Regions from separate parts of the Gordonia sp. NPDC003504 genome, predicted to be linked through region 2. Evidence: riboswitches for the same ligand, from Rfam matches in the RefSeq annotation. Region 2 holds a riboswitch; the other holds the start of a gene.

Region 1 (3,399 bases), on a different contig from region 2:
GCACGACCTTCACCGGAACCCCGAAAGTCGAGGCGTGAATCACGTAGCCGTCGCCCACGTACATCCCGACGTGGTGGGCGTCGGAGTAATAGATGATGAGGTCGCCGGGCTGCAGGTCCTGCCGCGCCACGGCCGTCCCCGAGGCCATCTGCGCCTCACTGGAACGCGGCAGCGTCTTGCCGGCCTGCTTGTACGCCCAGACCATCAGTCCCGAACAGTCGAACGAGTTGGGACCGGTGGCACCCCACACATACGGATCGCCGATGCGCGTCAGCGCGGCCTGTACGGCCACCAGCGCCGGGGAGGTGCCCCGCGGGATCGCGGCCGGGTCGAAGTCGAATCGGGGGCCGGCCAACGCGGCGAGTTGCTTGCCGGTCATCGACTGATAAATGACCCGGATCTGCGCCGCCTGCAACTGCAGTTCGGCCTGACGCTTCTGCAGGTCACCACGGACCCGCTCGGCCTCGGTGACGGCCTGGGTGGCCGTTGCCGCGGTGGCGTTGGCCTCGTCGCGGGCCGACACCGTCTGCGCCCGGGTCTTCTTCAGTGTCGCGAGTTGGGCCGCGGTCTGCCTGGAGACCATTTCCAGCCCCGACATCTGATCGAGCAGGGACTGCGGCGAATCGCTGGTCAGCACCGCGTAGAGCCGATTGGAGCGGCCACCCATATAGCTGACCCGGATCAGCGAGTCGAAGCGCTGCTGCACCGACGACAACGTCGCCTCGGACCGATCCAAGGTCGTCTGGGCTGCGGCGGCCGCCTGGCGGGACTGTACGACGATGCGTCGCTGCTTGTCGTACTCGATCTGGGCGTTGTGCATGGCCTCGGCCGACTTCTCGGCCTCCTGGCTCAGCGCACGGTACCGGGTCAGCAACTGATCGGCGGTCTGCGGTTGCGCGGCGGCCTCCGGCACACCGACCAACCCACCGAGCTGCGCAATGGCGATCATGACCGCCGCGAGGGCGGTCGTGAGGACCCATCGGGTCGATCCCCTCACGCCGCTCGTCGATCCCGCTCTCACGGTTGTCACCACACTCCCTTGCTACCCCGTCGCTCGGCCACATCCCGATAGGTGGACGTCATCCCCCGCCGACGACAGGCTCGGGCGAACCGCGCTATGCGCGATCCGCCCGATACATGTTCACACGTCCCACCGGTACGTGGACTCAGTACCGCCGAACTCCCACCAGCGACCACTCCTTGACCGATGCCTTCTGCACCGGCACCCCGTAGGTCGAGGCGTGGATGAACTGGCCGTTGCCGATGTAGAGACCCGCGTGACCGCCACCGTTGAAGATGAGGACGTCGCCGGGCTGGGCGTCGGCGTAGTTCACCGCACGGCCACCGCCGAGCTGACCGTAGCTGTCACGCGGAAGGGTCTTCCCGGCCTGCTGGTAGGACCAGTAGACGAGACCCGAGCAGTCGAAAGCGTTGGGTCCGGCTGCGCCGTAGCTGTACGGGGCGCCGATCTTGGTTTCCGCGGCCTGGACAGCCTTCTGTCCCGCGGTCAGCTGCGGGGTGATGATTCCGCCGCCGCCGGGCCGGAACTGGCTGGGAACCTGGTTCTGGTCGACGCCGGGCAGCGTGAACTTCCCCAGGTTCGGGATCTCGATGGTGGCGCTGGGCGCCGGAGCCGGTGCGGCCAGGGCCGGACCGGCGGCGACAGCAAGCGAGCCGACGGTCAACGAGCCCGCGATCATCGCCTTCTTGGCGACGCCTCCGCGATTCGGCTGTTCCAAACGATGTTTGGCCACGAAAGAGGTTCTCCTTTTGTTCTCCCCTGACCGCCTACCGAGTTAGCTGTCGGGTTCGGGCCGAGAGAATGGCCCTACACACCCGGGCACAGGCGTGCCCAGGGCGCGATTCACCCCAATTCGGATTGCTCCGAAAACGTGTGGTTCCCCGGTTCGCCCATCGGGCGATTGAGCGGTGATCTCCGCAGACCACTTCTGTTGAAGTAGGACGCTCCGCGAAGGTCTCGGAAAGGTTACGAAATCGGATGCGTGTCTGTCCACTAGGGGACAAAGGGCCCTAGCCGCCCGGAAAATCACCCCGCGCGCAGAATCGTCAATCCCGGCCGCGAATCAGGCCCGCACGCTGGGCCGATGCCCGCCCTTGCCGATCGTGCAGCCTCAGTGCTCGCCATCGAAGCAGCCGTGAACGCATCGATGGCCGAACCGATCTCGGCGTCGGCGATCGCGTGCCCGCCGCCCCCGTTCATCGCCACCAGAACCGACCCGTCCTCGCTGGTCGCAGGGGTGATGAGGACGTTCATCATGCAGCCGTCACACGCGGTGCGGCGACCTGGACAACTACTGCAGTCGATGTACATCTGTGATCTCCATCTCATTTGCGGTCTCTGGCCGTGTCGACGCCGGATTCCCCACGCGGACACCCCGAGTCATGCCTCGGGGGTCATGTCTCGGGAGCCACGTCTCGCGTGACGCCGATGCGCCGTGCGATCCGCCATCGGGAACACACGCTAGAGATGACCACCGACAGTTTTCGCCGACGCCGAGGTCGACGACGACGTCGGCCCGCGGGAGACCGCCCTTGTCGGTGGTGCGAACTAGTGTTCGCGCCGTGGTGGGAGATCCCGTTCAGCTGTCCTTCGCCGACCTGATGACCGCGGCCGGCCGCGGCGGCGATGATGTGGCCGCCGACCCGACCTTCGGCGAGGAGTCCCTGTTCGACACGACGTTCGTGGTCGTGGACCTCGAGACGACCGGCGGTGATCCCGCCCGCGACGCGATCACCGAGATCGGGGCGGTCAAGGTCCGCGGCGGCGAGGTGATCGGGGAGTTCGCCACCCTGGTCGATCCCGAGCGGTCGATCCCACCCAAGATCGTCGCGCTGACCGGGATCACCGAGGCGATGGTCTACGACGCCCCGCGTATCCCCGAGGTGCTGTCGTCCTTCATCGAGTTCGCCCGCGGGTGCCTCCTGGTCGCGCACAACGCGCGCTTCGACACCGGCTTCCTCCGGCACAACGCCACCCGCCTCGGGCGGGAGTGGCCGTTTGTCACCAGCCTGTGCACCGTCCGACTGGCACGTCGCGTCCTCACCCGCGACGAGGCACCGACAGTGCGGCTGGGTGCGCTGGCGGAGTTGTTCGACGTATCGGTCCGGCCCACACACCGGGCCCTCGACGACGCGCGCGCCACCGTGGAGGTGCTCCATCACCTCCTCGAGCGAATCGGGAATCAGGGCGTCCGCACCTACGGCGACCTGACGGCCTACCTGCCGCGCGGAAACCCTCGGCTGCGGGCCAAACGGCATCTGGCCGACGCCCTCCCCGCCCGGCCCGGCGTGTACCTGTTTCGCGGACCCTCTGATGAGGTCCTCTATGTCGGGACCGCGACCGATCTGCGCCGGCGGGTGATGTCGTACTTCACCGGT
Region 2 (3,399 bases):
GTCGACGTGGTGGTCGACGGGCCCGCCGTCGGCGATGCGATCCGCGCCGGCATCTACGCCGAGGTGGATCTGGTCGTCACCACCGGGGGTACCGGGCTCTCACCCACCGACCGCACTCCCGAACAGACCCGGCCAGTGCTCGACGTCGAGTTGCCGGGGCTGGCGGACGCCATCCGCACGGCGGGCCTGCCCGAGGTGCCGACGGCGATTCTCTCGCGCGGTATCGCCGGCGTGGCCGGCCGGACCCTGGTGATCAATCTTCCCGGCTCCACCGGGGGCGTCCGGGATGGCCTGGACGTCCTGGGCACCGTCCTCGACCACGCGCTCGACCAGATCCGGGGCGGGGATCACTAGATGGCGCAGATCGTGCGCGCCGAGATCTCCGAGGCCCCGATCGGTCTTGCCGATCACGAGGCGCTGGTCACCGACGCCGCGGCGGGAGCGGCGGGAGCCGTGGTGGGATTCGTCGGCGCGGTCCGCGATCACGACGGTGGCAACGGCGTGACCCGGCTGTCCTATTCGGCCCACCCGAGTGCCGCGCAGGTGCTGCGCCGCGTCGTCGCGGAGGTCGCCGAGGATGCCGACGGGGTTCGGGCGGTGGCCGTCTCGCACCGGATCGGCGACCTGGCCGTGGGTGATGTCGCCTTCGTCGTCGCGGTCGCCGCCGATCACCGTGGTCCGGCATTCGCTCTGTGCGCTCGGCTCGTCGACGAGGTGAAGGCCCAACTCCCGGTATGGAAGCACCAGTTCTTCACCGACGGTCGCGACGAATGGGTTGGGTCGGCCTGAGTGGTGACACGAGCATGAAAAGGGCCCCCGCACGGCGCGAAGCAGCATGCGGGGGCTCTTTGCTCAGGGGCCTTTATCAGGCTCAGGGGAGATTCGGGATCTGGCCCTGGTGCTCGTTGAACAGCTTCAGCTGATCCGGGGTGAGCTGGTAGCCACTGTTCTGGGCGGCATCGAGCAGAGCCAGCAGGCTCGGGTCGGTGGTCTTGTCGCGGAGCGTGGTGAGGGCGTCGTCGGTGCTCGTGGCGCCACTGCTGCCGGTGCTCGGCGCCGACGGTGCCGGGACGGCGGGCAGGCTCGGGGTGGTGGTCGGAGCGGTGCGCGGGGTGGCGCCCGACAGCCCGGTGCCACAGGTCGGCCATGCGCCGGGACCCTGGCTGGCCAGGACGCGCTCGGCGACGACGATCTGCTGCTCACGGGTGGCCTGGTTGGCGCTCGGTGCGAACTCGCCGCCACCGTGGCCGGACCAGGTGCTCGGGCTGAACTGCAGCCCGCCCTGGTAGCCGTTGCCGGTGTTGATGGCCCAGTTGCCGCCCGACTCGCACTGGGCGACCTGATCCCATTCGGCGTCGGTGGCCGCGTGTGCGGAACCGGTGCCCAGGAGGGCCGCGCCGCCGCCGAGGACGGCTCCGGTCAGTGCGACCTTCGCGAAGGTCTTGGTGGCAGTGGTGGTCGTCGGCTTGCGATGACGTCCGGACATGAGTGTGTTACCTCTCTCCACGCGCCTGCGAAGTCAGCTGTCGGGTTCGAGCGAGAGGTGCTCGGTCGCGTCGGCCGTAGCCGTCGGACTTAACCCCAAGAACGTCGTTGACGTCCGTTCTTCCGTGCGGAAGGGTGGGTCCCCCGTCCTCGTTCCCAGATGTTGCTCGTCATTCCACCGGTGGAACGAGGCTCGGCGCGACCGGTGAAAGTTGTGTGTCTTGGTTGCTGTGCTGTGACCTTCTTGGAAGGACGCTTCGTACAGTACGGCCTCGACGCCGACGAATCACACCTTCTTCCACAACGGTTTTCGTGTCTGCGAGTGGGACTTTCGGCCCCATTCGATCGTCGCCGCAGTTCACGGGCATGATGCCCTTCTCGTGTCCATCTCGTTATCGGCCCGTTATGTGATTAAGCTCACATGGGTGCGGCGGCGTTTCAGCCCCCGGCGAAGGGCGGCAGGACGTCGATGGTGCGCGTCGCGCCGAGGTCCCGGCCGCGGTCGCACACCGCGACCTCGTCCCAGAGATACGACGACCGATCCAACACATGCCGCAGGGCCGGATTGTCGGCTGCCAGAATGTGTTCCAGCTCACCGAGGGTGATCTCGTCGGGGACGTCGACGACGTCTGTTTCCCGGCCCGCGGCGGCCCGCGCGGCCGCGAAATAGCGGATCGTCAGACGCACCGATCAGCCCCCGATCGCCGACATCGGACGCGTGGGCTGACGGAAGTCGCCGGAGTTGACCGAGTGCCCGGCACGTTTGGCCCAGGTGTTCTCGCGCCACAGCCGGGCGATCGCGGCGTCGACGTCGGCGCCGCCGCCACGCAGGACCGGCAGCAGAGAGGTCTCGGTCTCGGCGAACAGGCAGTTGCGCAGAGCGCCGTCGGCGGTGAGGCGGGTGCGGTCGCAGTCGCCGCAGAACGGGCGGGTGACCGAGGCGATGACGCCGACCCGCGCGGGACGACCCGCGGCGTCGGTGTGGCCGGCGACCAGCCATGTCTGGGCGGGCGCACCGGCGCGCGGTACGTCGTCGGGCGTCAGCCGCGCGACGTGGCGCAGCGCCTCGAGGATCTCCACCGCGGTCACCATCGCCGAGCGATCCCAGCGATGATCGGCGTCCAGCGGCATCTGCTCGATCACCCGCAACTGATATCCCTCACGCAGACAGAACCCGAACAGCGCCGCGAGTCCACCGAGATCGCTTCGGTCCGGGACGACGGCGTTGACCTTGACGGGATCGAGTCCGGCCGCGCGGGCGGCCGCGAGTCCCTCGAGGACGTCACCGAGACGATCGCGCCGGGTGATCTCGGCGAATCGGGCCGGGTCGATGGTGTCCAGCGACACGTTCACCCGGGTCAGCCCGGCCTCGGTGAGTCCCTGCACCCGACGGGACAGGCCGAGGCCGTTGGTGGTCATCGCGATCCCGGGACGTTCCGGCAGCCGGGACACCCGGGCGATGATCTCCTCGAGATCCCGGCGCAGCAGTGGTTCACCGCCGGTGAAGCGGATCGTCCGGATCCCCAGGTCACGGACCGCGACGGTCAGGACACGAACGAACTCGTCGGTGCTCAGCACCGCGTCGGTCGGTAACCAGTCGAGACCGTCGGCGGGCATGCAATAGGTGCAGCGCAGATTGCAGCGGTCGGTCACCGAGACCCGCAGGTCGGTGGCCACCCGGCCGAAGGTGTCCCGCAGCGGGCCGTCGACCGGTGCCGGGGCGCGCGACGCCGGGATCAGCGACGGCAGCGGCAGTCCGAGGTCGACGGCGGTCATCAGCGGTCCCGGGTTTCGATGACGTCGGCCCGGGTCGCCAGGGCGCGAAAGGTGCTCGCGTGGAAGACGAGTGGTTCGACGCTGGGGTCGGCCTGCAACTGTTCGATGCGCAGCAGGACGAGGATGTGGTCGCCGGCG

The links. A riboswitch is a leader RNA that binds a small molecule or an ion and turns the genes downstream of it on or off. The one in region 2 is predicted to bind cyclic di-AMP.
Region 1: linked by a shared signal. The riboswitch ahead of ACWDPV_RS15490 (C40 family peptidase) and the one ahead of ACWDPV_RS04825 (transglycosylase family protein) in region 2 are both predicted to bind cyclic di-AMP.

The regions. Positions count from the first base shown of each region.
Region 1 is NZ_JBSFPC010000008.1:22,920-26,318, forward strand. It holds gene ACWDPV_RS15485 (NlpC/P60 family protein) at 1-1,033, opposite strand, end outside; gene ACWDPV_RS15490 (C40 family peptidase) at 1,167-1,754, opposite strand; cyclic di-AMP (ydaO/yuaA leader) riboswitch at 1,771-1,939, opposite strand; gene ACWDPV_RS15495 (DEDD exonuclease domain-containing protein) at 2,584-3,399, shown strand, end outside.
Region 2 is NZ_JBSFPC010000002.1:143,153-146,551, reverse strand. It holds gene ACWDPV_RS04835 (MogA/MoaB family molybdenum cofactor biosynthesis protein) at 1-354, shown strand, start outside; gene ACWDPV_RS04830 (molybdenum cofactor biosynthesis protein MoaE) at 355-789, shown strand; gene ACWDPV_RS04825 (transglycosylase family protein) at 872-1,486, opposite strand; cyclic di-AMP (ydaO/yuaA leader) riboswitch at 1,493-1,663, opposite strand; gene ACWDPV_RS04820 (MoaD/ThiS family protein) at 1,924-2,172, opposite strand; gene moaA (GTP 3',8-cyclase MoaA) at 2,176-3,261, opposite strand; gene ACWDPV_RS04810 (flavin reductase family protein) at 3,261-3,399, opposite strand, start outside.